DNA from 3 places in the Arthrobacter sp. L77 genome. Region 3 is predicted to be linked to each of the others. Evidence: predicted binding sites of a transcription regulator. Region 3 holds the regulator's gene; each other region holds the start of a gene.
The links. The regulator LexA, encoded in region 3, represses DNA repair genes until DNA is damaged. The targets are predictions, from matches to a motif close to TCGAACANNTGTTCGA.
Positions count from the first base shown of each region.

Region 1: RY94_RS18360 (HNH endonuclease signature motif containing protein) is a predicted target of LexA. The motif match lies at 3,355-3,370, and genes of this name have one in related genera.
Region 2: ruvA (Holliday junction branch migration protein RuvA) is a predicted target of LexA. The motif match lies at 1,923-1,938, and genes of this name have one in related genera.

Region 1 covers NZ_JWSU01000004.1:1,143,607-1,150,973, reverse strand. The annotation lists gene RY94_RS08025 (trans-sulfuration enzyme family protein) at 115-1,404, opposite strand; gene RY94_RS18360 (HNH endonuclease signature motif containing protein) at 1,512-3,341, opposite strand; gene tmk (dTMP kinase) at 3,490-4,137, shown strand; gene RY94_RS08010 (DNA polymerase III subunit delta') at 4,134-5,327, shown strand; gene RY94_RS08005 (alpha/beta hydrolase) at 5,324-6,925, shown strand; gene RY94_RS08000 (HAD-IA family hydrolase) at 6,930-7,367, opposite strand, start outside.
Region 2 covers NZ_JWSU01000006.1:146,722-154,088, forward strand. The annotation lists gene RY94_RS10920 (TetR family transcriptional regulator) at 1-384, opposite strand, end outside; gene RY94_RS10925 (SDR family NAD(P)-dependent oxidoreductase) at 436-1,425, shown strand; gene RY94_RS10930 (hypothetical protein) at 1,422-1,787, shown strand; gene ruvA (Holliday junction branch migration protein RuvA) at 1,990-2,619, shown strand; gene ruvB (Holliday junction branch migration DNA helicase RuvB) at 2,616-3,731, shown strand; gene yajC (preprotein translocase subunit YajC) at 3,831-4,403, shown strand; gene secD (protein translocase subunit SecD) at 4,489-6,234, shown strand; gene secF (protein translocase subunit SecF) at 6,231-7,229, shown strand.
Region 3 covers NZ_JWSU01000008.1:298,517-305,883, reverse strand. The annotation lists gene RY94_RS18220 (hypothetical protein) at 1-38, opposite strand, end outside; gene hisH (imidazole glycerol phosphate synthase subunit HisH) at 54-692, opposite strand; gene hisB (imidazoleglycerol-phosphate dehydratase HisB) at 689-1,306, opposite strand; gene RY94_RS16295 (DUF2461 family protein) at 1,425-2,114, opposite strand; gene RY94_RS16290 (histidinol-phosphate transaminase) at 2,223-3,317, opposite strand; gene RY94_RS16285 (LysM peptidoglycan-binding domain-containing protein) at 3,409-3,930, opposite strand; gene lexA (transcriptional repressor LexA) at 4,311-5,027, shown strand; gene RY94_RS16275 (ATP-dependent DNA helicase) at 5,068-7,140, opposite strand; gene hflX (GTPase HflX) at 7,133-7,367, opposite strand, start outside.

The DNA.
Region 1 (7,367 bases), on a different contig from region 3:
CGTCCGTCGTCCAGTCAGGCGTCCAACCCGTCGCGTCAGTGTCCAGTCAGGCGTTTAATCCGCCGCCGCTGCGGCCGTCACGTCCGTCGTCCAGCCAGGCGTCCAGCCCGTCGCCTAGTCCGTCGCCATACCCGCGATGACGGCCGTGCCTGACGCGCCTACCGTGATCGGCGTGCCTGTCGTTAGGCCCGTCGCCCCATCCGCCGTCGCGTCTGAGCGATCCCGGCCGGACGCCTGCCGGAGGGCCTGGTCGAGGTCCGCCCACAGATCCTCCGGGTTCTCGATACCCACGGACAGACGGACGAGTGCTTCCGGGACGGTCTTCGGCTCGGCGGGCTGGCGTCGACGGCGTTCGATCAGCGACTCGACGCCGCCCAGCGACGTCGCCGGGAGCCAGAGGCGCACGGCCGTGACGAGGGCGTCCGCCGTCGCGACGTCGTCGAGCTCGATGCTGACGATCCCGCCGAAGCCCTTGAACTGACGGGCCGCACGCTCGTGCCCCGGATCGGACAGAAGCCCGGGGTACCGCACGCGGCTGACACCAGGATGGTCGACGAGGCGGTGCGCGAGCAGTGCCGCGGTTCCCTGACTCCGCTCCATGCGCAGCGCGAGGGTGCGCAGTCCGCGCAGCGCGAGCCAGACCTCGAACGGTCCGGCGATGGCGCCGTGCAGGGTGCGGTGCGCCAGCAGTCGATCACGGAGCACCGGGTCGGAGGTGACCAGCGCGCCGAGGACGACGTCGGAGTGGCCGGCCAGCCACTTCGTGACCGAGTGCAGCACGACGTCGACCCCGGACTCGAGGGGTCGGTGCACGAGGGGCGTGTTGAAGGTGTTGTCGGCGACGACGACCGCGCCGGTCGCATGCGCCGCATCGGTCAGAACGGCCAGTTCGGCGACCTCCAGCATCGGGTTGGTGGGGCTCTCGAGCCACAGCATCACCTGGCCGGCATCGAATCGTGCGGCGAGCGCATCGAGCTCCGCGAGGACGCCTGCCGTGTCCGCGACGTCGACGGTGCGCAGTTCGAACCGGCCCTGTGCTGCGAGATCGGTGGCGAGACTGATCGATCCGGCATAGGCATGCCGTGGCATCACCACCGCTCCCCCGGTCGGGACGAGGGACAACGCGGCTGCTGCCGCACCGAGGCCGGAACTGAACACAAGGGCAGGGAGGCCCGCTGCCTCGAGTGCACCGAGCGCTTCCTCGAACGGATCCCAGGTGGGGTTGGAGCCTCGGGCATAGATGCGGTCGCCTTGTTCGGGGGCACGTGTCTCGTGGTAGGTCGTCGAGAGCACGAGCGGCGCGTTGACCGGAGCGTCGTGCTCGCGCGGAGGTCGGCCTGCCGCGACGGTGAGGGTGTCCGGGGCGAGCCCGGCATGGAGCATGTCCTCGCGAGATGTCGTCATGGGGCCAGCGTAAATCGGGACAGCGTGTGCCTGAAAAAGAGGGAGGTCACAATGGCCTGCATCGTGCTGTCGTCTCCCGCCTGCATCACAGGCACCACCGACCGTCGTCATGGCGCTCCGCCAAGAGTGAGCTCGCGGTGTCTGTTCCGCCGTGGAGTGCGGTCGGGGTCTATGTAGGGCGGTGGCGTGAACCAGGGGATGCCGTGCTTCATCCGGATGGTCCAGTTGCCCCGCTCGATGAGCCGATGGTGGAAGGAACACAGGAGGCATCCGTTGGAGACGTCCGTCCTTCCGCCGATGACCCATGGTGTGATGTGATGCGCCTCCGACCAGACAGCGGGAACAGTGCAACCGGGGAAGGCACACCCCCGGTCCCGGGCTACCAGCGCTCGCCGCTGCGCCACACCGAAGAGCCTTCGGGCACGACCGACCTCGAGGACCTCCCCGCGCCCTCCCAGGACGACGGGGATGATGTCTGCGTCGCACGCGATCTTGCGCACGGTCCGCGCGGCGACAGGACCACCGAAGACGGTATAGCCGCCTCCGGGATGCGGGCGTGCCGTGCCGGAGGGGTCGATGAAGCCCTCGGGTCCCGGGTCGCGCTTCGGCTGGTCGCCCTGCGCCGAAGGCTCATCCTGCCAGGACTGCCAGGACTGCCTGCTTCGCCCAGGGCGCCCGTCATGCCACGAATGCCCGTCATGCTGGAGGTCGCCCGAGTCGGCACCATGCCCAGACGCACCTCGGACTCTTCTCCGTACCACTCCACCGTCGCGCAGGTCCTCGACGAGAGCCCGGTAATCGATGGTGACCATCACCTGGGGTCGATGGCCGCCGTTGGCAGGCAGAGTATCCGTGGCGAGGGCGACCTGGCAGGCGCCGACCAACCCGTCGAGGTGACGTTGGGGTCGGGTCCGCCGCTCCCAGCTCGGCACGGAGTCATCGAACACCGCGTCCGGCATCGAGTCCCCCGGCACCGCGCCATGCGGCGCCGGGTCGCTCCGGATGCTTCCGACGGCACTTCCGACGCCTCCGACGCAGTCGGTTCCGGGGCCGGTCGAATAGCCCGCACCGGTCGAATCGCTCGCACCGACGCTCGCGGCCTCACCCCCGCGGTCGGCCCGTGCCGGACCATCCCCTCCAGAGCCACCGCGGGCATGCGCAGTTCGCGGATTGGTGGCGGAGTTCATGACGGTGAGGAGATATTCGAACTGTTCGTCGTCCGCCGCGATCTCGAGCCGGTGCAGGCCGCGTCGCCTACCCCGCAGGAACACGCCCTGCTGCGCCTTCAGCAGTTCCTCCGTGGGTTCGGCCCCGTCAGGATCGAGAGCTGCTTCCCAGCGCCGGATGACCACGTTCAACAGATCGGCATCGGATTCCGTGGCCTGGGCCGTCAGGGCCTCCTCCATGGCCTGCAGTTGCGCGGTCGATGCGCAGGGCCGGACTCGGTCCATCGCATCGCTGATCCGGGTTGCTGCGTACGAACTGATCGCAGCAACCCTGAACGCGTCGCCGACGGCTTCGAGCACGGGAGGACATGGCGCACCGGTTGCCGTACGCCGTGGGAGCACCGATTTCCCCAGGCGGATCCGCCTCTGGGCCTCGGACCGCGTGATGCCCAGGCGGGCTCGGAGATACTCCGCGGTGTCCCTGAACTCGTGGCTGTCGCCGGGAACGGCCAGCGGTCCACTCCAGCCCAGGCCGCGCCGGGTCTCCCCGACCCGGGCGATGTCCTGCTGGTCCGCCGCAGCCGCACCCACGACCTGCAGGTGCTCGACCATCCGGGCAAGGCGATCGACCACACCCAGCGTTGCAGCGAGATGGGCCGTGGAGACCAGACCGGCTTCGACCTCGAACTGCTCGGCAACCTGCGCGAGGTGGGACCGCATCAGGTCCAGAGCCTGCATCGTCGATTGATCCTCCGCTACCGCTATCGTCATGGGGCAAGCGTATTAGTACAGAGATTCGAAGAATCGGGAGAATCGTCGTATGTGGACAACTCGCACCCATCATTCGCGGGACGGCACGCACAGCACACAATGCCGACCCCGTGGCCTCGATGTCACGGGTACTCGGTAGGCTGGGCGCGTGACCTTTCCCCTCCCGCACGGGCTTCCCGGGCTCTTCATCGCGCTCGAAGGCGGCGACGGCGCGGGCAAGTCCACGCAGGCCGCACTGCTCTGCACAGCCCTCGAGTCCCGCGGCCACACCGTGATCCGTACCCGTGAGCCCGGCGGCACGCCCATCGGCGAGAAGCTGCGCTCACTCGTCCTCGAGCACGGCCACGGCGAGATCGATGCGCGCACCGAGGCCCTCATGTTCGCGGCCTCCCGGGCGGCCCACGTCCATCAGGTGATCGTGCCCGCACTGGAACGCGGCGACGTCGTCGTCTGCGACCGCTTCATCGACTCCTCGGTGGCCTACCAGGGTGCGGGGCGCGGACTGGGCGCACGGGCCGTCCTCGACGTGAACCTCTGGGCCACCGACGGGCTCCGCCCCGACCTGACCGTGCTGCTCGACGTCGAACCCGCCGAGGGCCGGAGCCGCCGCACCACCGGCACGGCCGCGGAGGACCGCCTCGAGTCGGAGCCCGACGATTTCCACGCCAGTATCCGCGCGGCCTTCCTCGAGCTCGCCGGCGCGGAACCCGAACGGTACCTGATCCTGGCTGCGTCCGGCACGCCCGAGGACCTCCACCGCTCCATCCTCGCCGCCCTCCCCCGGGTGACGGCGTGAGCGCCGTGACGCACAGCCTCCCCGCGTCCGGGGTGTGGGCCGATCTCCGCGGGCAGGAACAGGTGGTCGAACAACTGCGCCGTGCCGCACAGTCCGGCACACCGACGCATGCCTGGCTCTTCACCGGTCCACCCGGTTCGGGCAGGTCCAACGCGGCCCGCGCCTTCGCCGCCGCCCTGCTCTGCGAGCGCGAGAACCTCAGTGAACGGGGGTGCGGCACGTGCAAGGCCTGCCGGACCGTCCTCTCCGGGGCGCACGCCGATCTCACCAACGTCACCACCGAGAAAGTGACCATCAGCATCGACGAGGCACGCGAACTCGTCCGCAAGGCGCAGGACAAGCCGTCCACCGGGCGCTGGCGCATCATCATCGTCGAGGACGCCGACCGCATGCAGGAGCGCAGCACCAACGTGCTGCTCAAGGCCATCGAGGAACCACCGCCGCGGACCATCTGGCTGCTGTGTGCTCCGAGCCCCGGTGACGTGCTGATCACCATCCGCTCCCGGTGCCGGTCCGTCGGCCTTCGGCTGCCTCCCGTCCAGGACGTCGCCGACCTGCTCGTCGCCCGCGACGGGATCGATCCCGCGACGGCGGAGGCCGCCGCCCGCGCCGCCCAGAGCCACATCGGCATCGCGAAGAGGCTCGCCACGGACGACGGCGCCCGCGAGCGCCGCAACCAGATCGTCCGGCTCCCGCTGACGCTGCGCTCGGTGGCCGGTGCGATGCGTGCCGCGGCCGATCTGGTGAAGCTCGCCGAGGCGGAGGCGCAGAGTTCCTTCGAGCAGCGCGACACCGAGGAGAGGACAGCACTGCTCGCCACCCTGGGCGCTCCCGAGACGGGCGTCCTGCCACCGTCGATGCGAGCACAGATCAAGAGGCTCGAGGACGACCAGACGCGGCGGGCCAAGCGTTCGAAGAACGACTACTTCGACCGCGCGCTGACGGACCTCATCTCCTTCTACCGGGACGTGCTCATGCTCCAGGTCGACAGCGGGCAGATGCTCGTCAACGAGCCTCTTCGACCCGAGCTCGAGGAGTTCGCCCGCCGGGAGAACCCCGAAGACACCCTCCTCCGGCTCGAGTCCATCAACGAGGTGCGCACCCGGCTCGTCAGCACCAATGTGTCCCCGCTGCTCGCGATCGAGGCAATGACGGTGAGCCTCCTGTCCCGGAAGGACCTCGACCGATGACCAGCAGACCGCTCCACCCCCACGACGGCGATCCCCGCGGCCCCCGTGGCGCTCTCGGTCGTGCCACCGCGCTCCTCGCTGCGTCCACCGCCGTCGTACTGGGGCTGTCCGGGTGCATGCTGTTCGCGCCCGACAACCGGACCGATCCGCCCTCGGGTGAGCTGGAGACCGCTGATCCGGCGACGATCGGCGAGGTGGACGAGGACCTCCGGACCTTCTACACGCAGGACGTGCGGTGGGAGAGCTGTGAGGAATCGTTCTCCTGCGCGACGATCGACGTGCCGCTCGACTACACCGACCCCGGCCGGGACAGCATCGAGATCGCCGCGATCCGCGCCGAGGCCTCGGGTGAGGCCCAGGGGACGATCCTCGTCAATCCGGGCGGACCCGGCGGTTCGGGCTTCAACATCGTGAAGGACTCCCTCGACTACGTGACGACCGAGCGCCTGCGCGAGGACTACGACGTCGTCGGTTTCGATCCCCGGGGCGTCAACAGGTCCAGCGCCGTGGAGTGCTATACCGACGCCGAGCAGGATGAGGCGCGGCAGGAGAGCTACCCCGTCGAGGCCTCCCCCGACGAGCGCCTCGACCTCATGGCGGCGGACGCGGAGGAGTTCGCGGCCATATGTGCCGAGCGCACTGGCGAATTGCTGGGCTTCGTGGACACCGAGTCCGCCGCACGGGACATGGACATCCTGCGGGCCCTGGTCAGCGACCAGAAGCTGAACTTCCTGGGCTTCTCCTACGGGACGCAGCTCGGTGCAACCTACGCGGAGCTGTTCCCGGAGCGGGTCGGGCGCCTCGTCCTCGATGGCGCGATCGATCCGTCGTTGAGCAACGAGAACATCACCCTCGGCCAGGCCGGCGGCTTCGAGAAGGCCGTGCGCGCCTACGTCGCCGACTGCCAGCAGGGCACGGAATGCCCGTACACCGGGACGGTGGACGACGGCGTCCGACAGATCCAGGACCTGTTCGCCGCCGTCGAGCGCGAGCCGATGACGGCGGAGGACGGCCGGCGCGTGCCCATCTCCACATTCGTCCAGGGCTTCATCCTGCCCCTGTACGACAACAGCAACTGGCCGACGCTCACGCAGGCCGTGTCGGACGCGCTCGACGGCGACGCGTCCGGCATGCTCTACCTCGCCGACCTCTCCGCGGAACGCGGACAGGACGGCGCCTACGCAGGCAATTCGACGGCCGCGTTCCTCTCCGTCAACTGCCTCGACTATCCGATGACGAGCGATCCCGACCAGATGCGCGCCGACGAGAAGGAACTCGTCGCGGCGTCACCCACCTTCGGCCGGTTCCTCGCGTTCGGCGGCGTGACCTGCGCCGCGTGGAAGTACCCGTCGGTCCTCGGCCCCGCTCCCGTGGAGGCCGCGGGCGCCGACCCGATCGTCGTCATCGGCACCACCGGCGACCCGGCGACCCCGTACGCGTGGTCCACGGCACTGGCCGACCAGCTCGACTCCGGCGTCCATGTCACGTGGGACGGCGAGGGCCACACCGCGTACGGCCGCTCCAACGACTGCATCCTGGACCTGGTCGACGCCTTCTTCATCGACGGGACGGTCCCGGAGGACGGCACCCGCTGCTGAGGGGTCAGTTCCGCTCCGTGACGACGCCGTCGAGCGCGTCCGACGACGGCAGGCCGACGGACCGCGGATCCGCCGCGGGAACGCGCCGCGGCAGGGCATCGGCCGCGGGACCAACGCGCGGTGTGTCCGTCGACGCCGACGCGAGCCATCGGGGCAGGTGGCACATGGAGGGCAGCACGACGTCGGCCCCGGCACTCCGCAGCGCGGCCTCGGGGTGGGCGCCGGTCAGCACTCCGACGACGGCACCCGCCCCCGCGCGCCGACCCGCGGTGACGTCCGACGTCGTGTCCCCCGCGACCAGCACGGAGCGTACGTCCTCGATGTCGAGCGCGAGGACCGCGGTGAGGATGATGTCGGGGTAGGGACGGCCGCGCCCCGCGTCCGAAGGGCAGAGGCTGAGATCGGCCAGCCCCATCCAGCCGAGCGATTCCAGGATCATGTT
Region 2 (7,367 bases), on a different contig from region 3:
GTCCTTCTGCCACCGGGCCTGCTTGGCGAGTTCCCGTCCGGACAGTGCGATGTGCGAGTCGATGACGCGTTGGCGCCGCTTCAGCAGGTCGCGCCGGGACTCCATGGTCGACGCGAGCGTCCCGAGCGCCTTCCCCATGTGCACGTCCGCGCGGACGGGACCGGTGTCCTCCGCGATGACACCGATGAGCAGCGGCAGGAGCTCGTCGTCATCGGCGAAGAGCACTTCCTCCTTGTCCGCGAAGTAGCGGAAGAACGTCCGCGGGGTCACCCCGGCCGCGAGCGCGATGTTCTCGACCGTCGACTCGGCGTAGCCGCGGTCGACGAACTGGCTGATCGCCGCGTCCACGAGGCGGCGGCGGGAGTCTTCGGGCCATCGGGGCATCCCCCGATCCTACCCTTGTGTCACTTTGTGACATCAACTATAGTCTCTGCCATGACACAAACTGTCGTCACGTCACCGACGGTCCTGCTGACCGGCTTCACGAGCGGTATCGGCGCACGGATGCTCGAGGAGCTCCTCGAGCATCCGTCACGGCCGAGCCTCGTGCTCCTCGCCCGTGGTGCTGCCGACCTGGAGGACGCGCTCGAGCGCGCCCGGGCCACCGGGCTCGTCGCCATGGGTGCTCTCGCCGATCTCGGCGACCTCGGTTCGATCCGCACTGCACTCGAGCAGATCCATGCAGCGCAGGAGCGGGGCGCGGTGCGCCCCGTCGACGTCGTGCTCCTCAACGCCGGCGCACAGTTCACGAGCGGGCGCCGTGCCGGAGCCCAGGGCCACGAGCTGACCTTCACCGTCAATGTGATCGCGCAGCACCTGCTCCTGCGCGGGCTGGAACCGCTCCTCGCCGCGGACGCCCACGCGGTGCTCCTGGGGTCCTCCACCCACCGGGGCAAGAAGGCGAGCTTCAATCTCGTCCCGGACCCGCAGTGGCGGGATCCCGAGGATCTCGCCCGAGCGGAACCCCCGGCCGATGGTCCCGTCCGGTTCGCCGACGAGCGCGGGAAGGGGGGCGTCGCCTACGCCTCGAGCAAGCTCGCGCTGGTGACCCTCGCCCACGACTGGGCGGAGCGGCTCGCCGCGTCCGGGCATCGACTCAACACCTACGATCCCGGGCTGGTCGCCGGGACCGGGCTGGGCAGGGACATGCCGGCCTCCAGGTACTGGGTCTGGAAGCACGTGATGCCGGCGATGAGTGTCCTCCCGGGAGCCTCGACCCCACGGGCCACCGCCCGTCACGCTGTCCGGCTGGCTCTCGGGGACGCCCACGGGTCGCTGAACGGCGGCTACGTGGAGATCGGCCGGGTCACCCGGGCGGACGCGGCCACGTTCGCGGCCGATCGGCGTGAGCGGCTGTGGGCCTGGCTCGAAGGTGCCGTCCGCGACCACCTGCCGACCTATGCCGCGTCCGAGGGGTCCCGATGATCCTCGTGTCCCTGGGGTTGAACGTGCTCGTGCTGGTTCCGGTGACCGCCCTCCTGGCCGGCGGGACGCCCGGGCTCCGTGCGGTGTTCGGGGAACGGACGCCGGCCCGGGACATCCTCCTCGCGATCTATGCGGCGATCCTCGCAGCCTCGGCCGTCCTCATGGGCGCGGCGCTCGTCCTATCCGATGCACCGTGGCTGACCGGAGCGGTGGGGGCCCTGCTGGCGGTGCAGGTCGTCTACAAAGGCCTCACCGCCCTCACCGTGCGGAACGGCCTGCGTCACCCTGTCGTCCTCGCCAACCTTGCGATCGCCGTCGTGCACCTGATCACCCTCATCGGGATCGCGGCAGCCTTCCGGTGATCGCCCGGGCGCGGCGGGTCACCGGCCGGATCATCGCCCGGGATGCGGGCGGGCCCGGACCCGAGGCGTCCCGCCCGACGGCGGACCCGGTGTGGCGGCTCGATCGCGGGCCGGATCGCCGGTACCGTAGTGCATTAGAACGTATGTTCGACGCCGGGTGGACGCCCGGCGGTCCCGCCCGCAAGTGCCCCTGGAGCCCTTCATGATCAGTTCCCTGCGCGGAACAGTGACCCACGTGGGCCTGCACTCCGCCGTCCTCGACGTCAACGGCTTCGGCATGCAGGTCCAGGCGACCCCCCAGACCCTCGCCGGGTTCCGCGTGGGGGAGCAGGCCACCGTCGCCACGGCCATGATCGTCCGCGAGGACTCCATGACGCTGTTCGGCTTCGAGGACGCCGACCAGCGCGAGGTCTTCGAGACGCTCCTGGCGGTCAGCGGCGTGGGACCCCGCCTGGCCCTCGCCGTCCTCGCCGTCCACACGCCCGACGCCATCCGCATCGCCGCAGCTGCCGGCGACGACAAGGCGTTCAGCAAGGTGTCGGGGATCGGGCCCAAGGGCGCCCGCCGGATCGTGCTCGAGCTCGCCGGCAAGCTGGTCCCGCCCGATGCGAAGCCCGGGGTGCCCAAGCAGACCTGGCAGGGCCAGGTCCTCACCGCCATGATGGGTCTCGGCTGGTCCGAGAAGGACGCCGGAGCGGCGATCGACGCCGCCGTCGAGGAGGCACCCGAGGTCGCCGCGACCGGTGACGTGGGCCAGATCCTGAAACTCACGCTGCGCAGGCTCGGCCAGGACGGCGCCCGCAGCTCGGCCCGGACGACGGTGGGCACATGACGGACAAGCAGCAGGAGGAGGCGCCGCTCGTCGCGCCGGCCGCGGACCCCGAGGACCGCGCCGTCGAGGCCGCGCTCCGGCCGAAGAACCTCGACGACTTCGTGGGCCAGAAGCGTGTGCGCCGGCAGCTCTCGCTGGTGCTGGAGGCGTCCCGCCTGCGCGGGCGCAGCGCGGACCACGTGCTCCTTTCCGGTCCGCCCGGCCTCGGCAAGACGACGCTCGCGATGATCATCGCGGCCGAGATGAACGCGCCGCTGCGCATCACCTCCGGGCCCGCCATCCAGCACGCCGGTGACCTCGCGGCCATCCTCTCCTCCCTCACCGAGGGAGAGGTCCTCTTCCTCGACGAGATCCACCGCATGTCCCGGCCCGCCGAGGAGATGCTCTACATGGCGATGGAGGACTTCCGCGTCGACATCATCGTCGGCAAGGGGCCCGGTGCCACCGCCATCCCCCTGGAACTGCCGCCCTTCACCCTTGTGGGCGCCACGACCCGCGCGGGGCTCCTGCCGGGACCGCTGCGGGACCGCTTCGGGTTCACCGGGCACCTCGAGTTCTACTCCACCGAGGAACTCGAGCTCGTGCTCCGCCGCTCGGCCATGCTCATGGACATGAAGGTCAATTCGGCCGCGTTCGCGGAGATCGCCGGCCGGTCCCGCGGCACGCCGCGTATCTCCAACCGCCTGCTCCGGCGCGTCCGGGACTGGGCGCTGGTGCACGGCGTCGACCTCATCGACGCGCGCTCCGCGGGTGCGGCGCTGGACATGTACGAGGTGGACGCGCGGGGCCTCGACCGGCTGGACCGCTCGGTGCTCACGGCGCTCATCACCAAGTTCAACGGTGGGCCCGTGGGCCTGTCGACGCTCGCGATCGCCGTGGGCGAGGAACCGGAGACGGTCGAGACCGTCGCCGAACCCTACCTGGTCCGCGAGGGCATGCTCGGGCGCACCCCGCGCGGCCGGATCGCGACGGCGGCCGCCTGGCGGCATCTGGGGATCGAGATGCCCGCGAACGTCGCTGCCGCGATGCCCGAGGACCTGTTCTCCGTCACGCCCGAGGACCTGGTGGCCACGGAATCGGCCGTCGACAGCTGGGCCCAGCCGGACTCCTGACGCGGGGATGCTCAGGAAACGCCTTTACACTGGTGTCTCACGATGTGTGCCGCGGCACAGTCCTGCCACCCAGACCCCAGCCCCAGGAACGGATCCCCAGTGCTTGCAGATGTAGTCGCCCAATCCACCACCGGACAGACCGGAGGCTTCGACGTCTTCGGTCTGCTGCTCCCGCTGGCCCTGGCCTTCCTCATCTTCACCATGTTCCGCAGGCAGCGGAAGGCGCAGCAGCAGGTCAAGGAGATGCGCACCCAGATGGAACCCGGCACCGAGGTCATGACCCAGTTCGGCCTCTTCGGGACCATCGCCTCGATCGACCAGGAGAACAACAAGGCCGTCCTGGAGCTGTCGCCGGGTACCTTCGCGACGGTCCACACGCAGGCGCTCTCGAAGGTGGTCCAGCAGGAGCCCGCCGTCGCGGACGCGGACGCGACGGCCGCGGAGCCCCTGGACGGCCCCGGCTACGACGCCTCCACGGTGCCCGACGACGTGTCCTCGATCGACGGCGTCGACCGCGGCCCTGCCGGCGGTTCCACCGCTGCGGGCACCCCGGGATCCGCGTCCGGCGTCGAGACCCCCGAGGAGACCCTGGAGCGCCTGAACCGGGAATCGCCGCGGGAAAACCGCGACGCGCGCGACGCCCGCGACCCCAAAGCGAACCCGGACAACTAGCATTCCGTAGGGCGCCGGTAGCAGTACCGGCGCCCCCATGATCACCCGGCGCACCCGACGCGCCACTGCATAAGGACACCCCACCATGCCTCGTACCGGTCCCGGGACGGCAGCCAAGCGGACACTCGTCTGGCTGGGCGTACTGACAGCACTGCTCGCAACCCTGCTGGGAGCGGGCGCCCACTGGAGCACCGCGAGCTGGAGCCCGCGCCTGGCCCTCGACCTCGAGGGCGGGACGCAGATGATCCTGGCCCCCCGCGTCCAGGACGGCAGCGAGATCACGCCCGAACAGCTCGACCAGGCCGTGGAGATCATCCGCCAGCGCGTCGACGGGTCCGGTGTCGCGGAAGCCGAGATCAGCACGCAGTCCGGCCAGAACGTGATCGTCTCCCTGCCGGGTACCCCCGACGCACAGACGCGCGACCTCATCCAGGCCTCCGCCCAGATGGAGTTCCGTCCGGTCCTCACCGGCGGTCCCGGCCAGGCCGCGGCCGCCGAGACGCCGACGCCGGAGGACCAGCTCCCCACGCCGGCCGCCGAGCCGCAGGACGCGAGTGATCCCAACTGGATCACCCCCGAGCTGTACAAGGAGTTCGAGGCCCTGAACTGCCTCGACCCGGCAGCACTGGAGCCGGCAGAGGAACCCGCGCCCGCCGACGAGCCGATGGTCGCGTGCGAGCCGGACACCCAGGGCAAGTACATCCTCGGCCCCGTCGAGGTGCCCGGAACCGACATCTCCACGGCGAGCTACGGACTGGAGCGCAGCCAGGGAGGCCAGACGCTCAACAGCTGGGCCGTGAACATCGACTTCAACGACGAGGCCACCGAGACCTTCCGCGAGGTCACCGAACGCCTCTACGCGTTCGGTCAGGGTGACCCGCGCAACCAGTTCGCGATCGTCCTCGACGGCCAGATCGTGTCCGCGCCGACCACCAACGCCGTCATCCCCGACGGCAACCCCTCGATCAGCGGCAGCTTCACGGAGGAATCCGCGGCGGCCCTGGCGGAGCAGCTCAAGTACGGAGCGCTGCCGATCAGCTTCGAGATCCAGAGCGAACAGCAGATCTCCGCCACCCTGGGTGCCGACCAGCTGCGGGTCGGGCTCATCGCCGGCCTCATCGGCCTCCTGCTCGTCGCTGCCTACTCCATGTTCCAGTACCGGCTCCTCGGCCTGGTCACCATCGCCTCGCTGGTCGTCGCCGGCGTCCTGACCTACCTGGCCATCTGCATCCTCGGGTGGACGGAGAACTACCGTCTCTCGCTCGCCGGTGTCGCCGGCCTCATCGTCGCCATCGGGCAGACCGCGGACTCGTTCATCGTCTACTTCGAGCGCATCCGCGACGAGCTCCGGGAGGGACGCGGGCTCATCTCCGCCGTCGAGAACGGCTGGCGGCGCGCCAAGCGGACCGTGCTCGCGTCGAAGGCGGTGAACCTGCTGGCCGCGCTCGTGCTCTTCTTCGTCGCCGTCGGCAACGTCCGCGGGTTCGCGTTCACCCTCGGCCTCACCGCGATCGCCGACCTCATCGTCGTCTTCCTCTTCACCCACCCGGTCCTCCGGCTCCTGGCGAGGACCAAGTTCTTCGGCGAGGGCCACCCGTGGTCCGGCCTGGATCCGAGCCGCCTCGGAGGCATCCCGCTGTACCGCGGCGCCGGCCGCCTCCGCCAGCCGGGCGAGGGCACCGTGAAGCCGGTCGCCGTCGCCCGGACCAAGAACAAGGGCGCCACCGCCGAGGCCGAGCGCCGCCTGACCATCGCCGAGCGTCGGCGTGCGGAACAGCAGAAGGCCCTCGCGGGCCGTACCGGTTCTTCCCAGAAAGAGACCAACGAATGAGCCGCACGAACTTCGCAACCTTCGGCAACGAGCTGTACTCGGGGAAGCGCTCCTACCCCTTCGTCGCCCGACGGAACCTCTGGTTCCTGATCGCCGGCATCGCCCTCCTGATCTCGATCATCATCCCGGTGGTCAAGGGCGGCTTCAACCTCGGGATCGACTTCCGGGGCGGCTCGGAGTTCACCGTGTCCTCCACGCAGGACAAGGATCCAGCGATCGGCGAGCGGGCCGTGACCGACGTCGTCCCCGAGGCCGTCCCGCGTGTCACCAACATCGCGGGCGACACCATGCGCGTCCAGACGGAGCGCCTCTCCGACGACGAGACCCTGAGCGTCCGGGACAACCTGGCCGGCGGGTACGGCGTGGGCGAGGACCAGGTCACCTCGAGCTACGTGGGACCCACCTGGGGTGAGGACGTCAGCCGGCAGGCCCTGATCGGCTTCGGAGTGTTCGTGCTCCTGGCCGCGATCCTCATGGCGCTCTACTTCCGCACCTGGAAGATGGCGGTCGCCGCGATGGCCGCCCTCGTGGTGGTCATGGTCGTCACCGCGGGGCTCTACTCGCTGAGCAACTTCGAGGTCACGCCGTCGGCCATCATCGGCTTCCTGACGATCCTCAGCTACGCCCTGTACGACACCGTGGTGGTGTTCGACAAGATCCGCGAGAACACCGCGGACATGAAGACCTCCACCGAGCGGACCTTCGCCGAACAGGTCAACCTCGCGGTGAACCAGACACTCGTCCGGTCCATCAACACCTCCGTCGTCGCGATCCTCCCGGTCGCCTCGATCCTCTTCATCGGGGCCTTCGTGCTCGGTGCCGGTACCCTCCAGGACCTGTCGCTGGCCCTGTTCATCGGCATCATCCTCGGCACCCTCGGCACCATCTTTATCGCCGCGCCGCTCTACGCCGCGCTCCGGCTCAACGAACCGGAACTGAAGGAGCAGGAGGAGAAGGTCCTCGCCCGGCGCTCCCTGGCGTCGGCCTCCGCCTGAGCCGCGGACAGCCCCGGCACGGTCGTCGGCCGCAGGAGACCCGTCCGGGTGCCCTGCGGCCGATGCCGTTCCGGGCCCGGCTAGAATTGGACCGTCGCATGACCGGTGGCATCGCGGGAACCCTTCCGGGCCCGGGAT
Region 3 (7,367 bases):
AGGAGTCCGGCGACCCCCATGAGCACGAGGCTCAGCATCGGTCCACCACCGGATCAGCGCAGCCCGTCGATCCAGTTGCGCAGGAGCTGGGCGCCCGCGTCACCGGATTTCTCGGGGTGGAACTGGGTGGCGCTGAGCGGACCGTTCTCGACGGCGGCGATGAACCGGCCGCCGTGGTCGGACCACGTGACCTGCGGCGGCTTCATGGCGGGTTGGGTGACGTCGAAGGACCAATCCTGCACGCCGTAGGAGTGCACGAAGTAGAACCGCTCGTCGCCGAGGCCCTCGAACAGGACGGTGTCCTCCGGCGGTTCCACGGTGTTCCAGCCCATGTGGGGCACGACGTCGGCCTTGAGCCGTTCGACGGTGCCCGGCCACTCACCCATGCCGGGCGTGCGCACGCCGTGCTCCACGCCCTCGTCGAAGAGCACCTGCAGACCCACGCAGATCCCCAGTACGGGGCGGCCGCCGGCGACCCGGCGCCCGATCATCCGCAGGGCGTCGACGTCCTTGAGGCCCTGCATGACGGCGGCGAAAGCACCGACGCCGGGGACGAGCAGGCCGTCGGCGTTCAGGACGTCGTCGGGCTTGGCGCTGAGGACGACATCGGCACCCACGTGTTCGAGGGCACGTACCACGGACCGGACGTTGCCGGATCCGTAGTCGAGGACGGTGACGGTGCGCGCGCTCATAGCGCTCCCTTCGTGGAGGGGATTCCCTCGACCCGCGGGTCCGGTTCGACCGCCGCGCGGAGCGCCCGGGCGAGGGCCTTGAACTGGGCCTCGACGATGTGGTGCGGGTCGCGGCCGCCGATGACGGTGATGTGCAGGCAGATCTGGGCGTGCAGGGCGAGCGCCTCGAACACGTGGCGCGTCAGGGAACCCGTGAAGTGCCCGCCGATGAGGTGGTACTCCTGGCCGGCCGGCTCCCCGCCGTGCACGAGGAACGGACGCCCCGAGATGTCGACGACGGCGTTGGCGAGTGCCTCGTCGAGCGGGACGGTGGCTTCGCCGAAGCGCCGGATGCCGGCCTTCGTGCCGAGGGCGATCCGCAGGGCCTCGCCGATCGCGATGGCCGTGTCCTCCACCGTGTGGTGGACGTCGATGTGCGTGTCCCCGGAGGACCGGATGGTCATGTCGATGAGGGAGTGCTTCGACAGTGCGGTGAGCATGTGGTCGAAGAACGGCACCGTGGTGTCGATCGACGACGCCCCGGTACCGTCGAGGTCGATCTCGACGAGGACATTGGACTCGCTCGTGACGCGCTCGATACGGGCCGTACGGCCGCGGGCGGCATCAACTGTCATAGCATCTTCCTTCTGTGCGCGTCATTCAGGCGCGGATCGACGTGGGAGCAGGGCGGGCGGCGCGAACCACCCGGCGGTCCTGCCCTTCAATTCTAGGTGTTCCCGCCGGGCACACCGGTCACGGGGCCCCGGTGCCGCGGCGCGGACCGAACCGCTGCTCCGCGGTGAGGGTGGAAGCTCCCACGTAGCGGGCCAGCCACTCGTGCAGCGCGGCGGGTTCGCACAGGAGCTCATCGATGCCCGCCGAGGCGGAGGCGATGTCCACCCACGCGGGTCGGCGCACGCGATGGTTGACCTCGATGCCCTTCCACCGCAGCAGATCCGCCCTGGGATGATCGGCCGGGAAGCCCCGGGGGACGCGTGTCAGCGGTTGGGCCCGTCCGGGACGGATCATCATGCCCTGCCCGGTGACCGCGCCGATCGCGGCGACCAGCGCCGGGCCCGAGACGTCGCCGGCCACCGCGGCCCGGAAGGCGGCCAGCTGGTCCGCGGCGGGGAACGGCAGGCCGGTGGCGACCAGGAGGCCGATGCTGCTCACGCGGATGAATGCACCCACCCCGTCGGGCCGCTCGGCGACAGCCCCGATGAAGGTCTTGTAGGGCGGGCTGTCCGGCCGGAACCTGAGGTCGTTGTGCGGGCGGTAGATCCGCCATCCGGAGAACGACGTCAGGGCCGCACACACCGCGGTGAAGACCGGGCGGATGCCGTCGTCGTACAGCCTGCGCTGGCGGGCCCAGAACTCGCGAGTGTTGTCCGCCTCCATCCGCGCGAAGAACGACTGCGCCTCCTCGAAGATCGGACGATCCATGCGACACATGATGGGCGCTGCACCCGCGCGGCGCATCGCCCGCAGCGGATGGCCCCTCCGGAGCCCTGGGCCGTCGCCGACCCGACCGTCGGAACGGCGACCCGGCCGTCAGAGCAGCGTCGCCAGCGCCGTCAGGAACGCCGTCGTCTCCTCCTCCGTACCCGCGGTCACGCGCAGGGATCCGGGGATGCCGACATCACGGATGAGGACCCCTGCCTCCAGGAGGCCCTGCCAGACACGGTGGGGGTCCTCGAGGCCCGAGAAGAAGACGAAGTTCGCGTCCGACGGGGCCGGGGTGAGCCCGAGTCCCGTGAGCTCGCGCACGATGCGGTCCCGCTGCACCTTGATCGCCTCGACGTTCGCCAGGAGCGTGTCCGCGTGGGTGAGGGCGGCGTTCGCGGCCGCCTGGGTGATGGCCGAGAGGTGGTAGGGCAGCCTGACGAGCCGCAGCGCATCGGCGATCTCCGGCGCCGCCGCGAGGTAGCCGATCCGGGCGCCGGCGAGGGCGAAGGCCTTGCTCATGGTCCGGGAGACGAGCAACCGCGGGCGTCCGGGCAGGAGGGTCAGGGCGCTCGCGGTCCCCTCCTGCGCGAATTCGCCGTACGCCTCATCGACGATGATGATGGCGCGCGCGTCCTCGCCGGCCTCGTAGGCGGCCTCGACGACGTCCAGGCCGAGTGCCGTGCCGGTGGGATTGTTCGGCGAGCAGAGGAACACGATGTTCGCCCCTGATGCGCGGACCGCCCGGGCGGTGTCCTCCGGCGTCATGGCGTAGGCGGCACCGCGGGCGGCGGTGACGTAGCGCGTCCCGGTGCCGCTCGCGAGCAGGGGGTACATCGAGTAGGTGGGCGGGAAGCCGATGGCGGTGCGTCCGGGTCCGCCGAAGGCCTGGAGGACCTGCTGCAGCACCTCGTTGGAGCCGTTGGCGGCCCACAGCTGATCGGGCGTCAGGCCGTGCCCCAGATAGTCGGCGAGGTTCTTCCGCAGCTCGGTGAATTCGCGGTCCGGGTAGCGATTGAGGCCGCGCGTCGCTTCCGCGACGGCCTCCACGATGGCCGCGTGGACGTCCGCCGGTACGCCGTAGGTGTTCTCGTTGACGTTGAGCAGGATCGGGACGTCCAGCTGCGGAGCGCCGTACGGGTGCAGCCCGACGAGGTCGTCACGCAGGGGGAGGTTTGCTAGGGCTTCGACGGAGGAGGGCACTCTTCGAGTTTAAGGGATGCCGTCTTCCACGGACGAATGGCCCGGCGGGCAGTCCCGGTGTGGGCGCCGGTCAGTCCGCGGCGGGGCCCGGTCAGTCCGCGGCGGGTACTGCGATGCTCTGTCCTGCCTGCACCACGGAGTTCGGCAGGTCGTTGAGCTCGACGATCTCGGCGACGACGTCCCGGGGATCGCGCTCCGGCGCATAGCGCACGGCGAGATCCCACAGGGTCTCTCCGGTGACCACACTCACCTCGACGGTGGCCGTGGAGGTCGGCGCCGACTCCCCCGCCTGTGCCTGCGAGGTCAGGAATGCCGCGAGGAGGATCAGGGCCGCGACGCCCAGGGCGATCGGCAGGCCGACCAGCAGCAGGCGCCCTCGCCGCGTGAGCGTCAGGGGACGGTCCGCACTCCGCTGCGTGGAGGTACGGGACGGCACGGAGGAACCGGGCTCGGTGGAGGAACCGGTCCCATCAGGCCGGGAGGGTGCTGCGAAGGTCGGGGGCATCAGGGCGATGGTCGACGAGGACGGGTCAGGCATGGAGACGAGCCTGAGGTGGTTCTCGGGGCGAGCGGGCGTCCACAACGAGCTGCCATGCAGTACGGGTGTAACCATTGCCGTTCCTCTTTCCTTCGAATGCCTTGGCCGGACAGACCGCCCGGTTCGAACAAACGTTCTAATACGCATCTGCCTATTTCTAGCATCTACGATCGACCCGTGTCGAGACTCGGTCGAACATATGTTTGAAAAGTGACCCCGTCTGTCCTAGCGTGAAGAGATCACACCATCGTCGACGGATACTGCCCTCCGAGGGCGGTCCCGGGGTCGATGCATCTCACACAACCAGCCGCCTCTGACAAAACGGCTTCCGGCCCACGGAAGCGGTCCGGCGGCGACAGCGGGATCGGCGATCCCAGGCGAAAGGCGCAACAGTGGCGGAATCATCAGCGGCGGCCCGGCAGGAATCGAACACTGCCGACGTCCCGGCAGACGCCGTGCCCATCTCCGCGGGCCGGGGCAGGCCGCGCGGCCGCTCCGTGTCCAAGGGGCTGACCGCCCGGCAGCTGACCATCCTCGAGACGATCCAGCGGTCGATCGCCGACAAGGGGTACCCCCCGTCCATGCGGGAGATCGGCGACACCGTGGGGCTCGCGAGCCTGTCCAGCGTGACCCACCAGCTGGCGCAGCTCGAGCGGCTCGGCTACGTGCGCAGGGATCCGAAGCGCCCCCGCGCCATGGAGGTCCTGCTCCCCCTGACCCTGGCTCCGGACACCTCGGGCGCCCAGACCGGTCCGTCCGCGGACGGGAAGCCCGCCGCCGAGCACCGGATCGCCGTCGACACCGCCCTGGTGCCGCTCGTGGGGCGCATCGCCGCCGGCGGACCGATCCTCGCGGACCAGGTCGTCGAGGACGTCATGCCCCTGCCGCGCCAGCTCGTCGGCCACGGGGATCTCTTCATGCTCAGGGTCTCGGGGGACTCGATGGTGGATGCCGCCATCTGCGACGGCGACTGGGTGGTGGTCCGCCGGCAGCAGAGCGCCCAGAACGGCGACATCGTGGCGGCGCTGCTCGATGAGGAGGCCACCGTGAAGACCTTCCGGCAGCGGGACGGCCATACGTGGCTGCTGCCGCAGAACACGCGCTACGAGCCCATCCTCGGCGACCACGCCAGCATCATGGGCAAGGTCGTCTCGGTGATGCGCGCGCTGTAGCCACGCGCCGCAGCCGGTGTGCTGCGGCCGGCGGGGCGCGTCAGCGCCCCGAGAGCCGCTTCAGGATGCCCGTGACGGTGGCACGGTCCGTCGTCGCCCAGAAGGGCGGGAGGGCGGCCCGGAGGAAGCCGCCGTACCGGGCGTTGGCGAGGCGGCTGTCCAGGACGGCGACGACCCCCCGGTCCCCCGCCGCCCTGATCAGGCGCCCCGCGCCCTGCGCGAGCCGGACGGCCGCGTGCGTGGCGGACACGCTCATGAAGCCGTTGCCCCCGTTCCGCGCCACTGCCCGGGTGCGGGCGGTCATGAGCGGATCGTCGGGCCGCGGGAACGGGATGCGGTCGATCACGACCAGTCGGCACGAGGCCCCCGGCACGTCGACACCCTGCCACAGGGACATGGTGCCGAACAGGCAGGTATCCGGTTCGTCCGCGAACTGCGTGACCAGTGCGTTGAGCGAGGACTCCCCCTGGCACAGGATCTCGAAGTCGACCTTCGGACGCAGGGCCTCCGCGGCCTCCTCGGCGGCGCGCTTGGACGAGAACAGTCCCAGCGCCCCTCCCCGCGACGCCGTGAGCAGCCCCAGGAGCTCCTCGAGCTGCGCGTCGGAGGTGCCCCGCTCGGGCTTCGGCAGGTCCTTCGCCACGTAGAGCACGCCCTGCCGCGGGTAGTCGAAGGGGCTTCCGACGTCGACGCCGGTCCAGGCGGGCGCACCGGGGCCGCTGAGGCCCAGCGAGCCGGCGACGGGACCGAACTCGGAGCCGATCGCGAGGGTCGCGGAGGTCAGGATCACGGTGTGGTCCTCGAACAGTCCCTCCCGCAGCCGCCCGGCGACGGACAGCGGCGCGACGTTCAGCGTCGCGGGTGCACTCTCGTCGGGCTGCGCGTAGCCCGAACCCGGCGTGAAGGTACTGGGACGCGATGCCCAGACCACCTCGTTGAGTTCGGACGCCGCGAGGATCCGCTCGGCGAGCTCGAAGACCAGCGTGGTGCGGGAGCGTGCGACCTGCCGGCCGCCGTCGACGTCGGCTTCGGACTTGCCGTCCGTCTTGGTGTCGGACAGCGCGGCACGCGACGCGTCGCGGACCTGGGCGAGGGCCTGCTCGAGATCCTCGGGGAGGCCTCCCGGCAGGAGACCCGAGGGAACGAGTTCGGCGGCCGCCTCGAAGGCGTCGGCAGCCGTGTCGAGGACGCCCGTGGTGACGGACGCGTGGCGCCGGAGTGCCGCGGCTGCAGCGGTCACCATCGAGGCGGAGAGCTGGCCCGAGACGGCTCCGGTGACGCGGTCGTGGAGTTCGTGTGCCTCGTCGATGACGACGACGTCGTACTCGGGCAGGACGGCAAGCCCTTCGAAGGCGCTGATCGCGAGCATGGCGTGGTTGGTGATGATGATGTCGGCGTCCGCGGCTGCGGCGCGCGCCTTCTCGCTGAAGCACTCCTGGGCCATCGGACAGCGGGCGGCACCGATGCACTCCATGCTGGAGACGGACACCTGGCGCCAGGCGCGGTCGCTCACGCCGGGCACGAGGTCGTCGCGGTCGCCGGTCGCGGTCTCCTCGGCCCACTCACGCAGCCGCACCACGTCCCTCCCGAGCGCGGAGGACGGGCCGTCGGTCGCCGGGGCGGGGTGCGGCGCGGCATCCTCGCCGAGGCTGAAGAGGGTGGCGGGCGCGTCCTCCTCCGGGAAGCCGCCGCCGGTCTTGTGGAGGCAGACGTAGTTGGAGCGGCCCTTGAGCAGGGCGACGTCGACGGGGCGCGTGAGCGCGGGCCGCACGGCGTCCAGGAGGCGCGGGAGGTCCCTTCCCACGATCTGCGCCTGGAGGGCGAGCGTGGCCGTGGAGACGATCGAGGGCTTGTCGCTGTCCATCGCGTGGGCGATCAGAGGGACGAGGTACGCGAGCGACTTCCCGGTGCCGGTGCCGGCCTGGACGAGCAGGTGCTCGCCGGAGCGGATGGACTCACTGACCTGACGGACCATCTCGTGCTGGCCGGAACGCATCTCCCCGCCCATGGCGCCCACGGCGGCGTCGAGCAGTTCGAGGGCCTGCCGTGCTTCGTCCGAGTGGGGAGCCGCGTCCGGCGCCGCCACGGCGCCGGACCGCGTGCTCTCACTCATGCCTGACGTACGCCTCCAGCTCGGCGGCCAGGCCTTCCCGGACCATCACCTCGAGGCGGGTCCCCTCGCCGACGTGCTCCAGGCCGAGGATCTCGACATCCTCCTCGTGGAGGCGGCTGAGGATCTCCCCGCGCTCGTACGGCACCATCAGGTCGAGCTTCACGCCGGGGCGGGGGATGTTCGTGCTGATCAGCTGGCGCAGCTCCGTGAGCCCCGCGCCTGTCCGC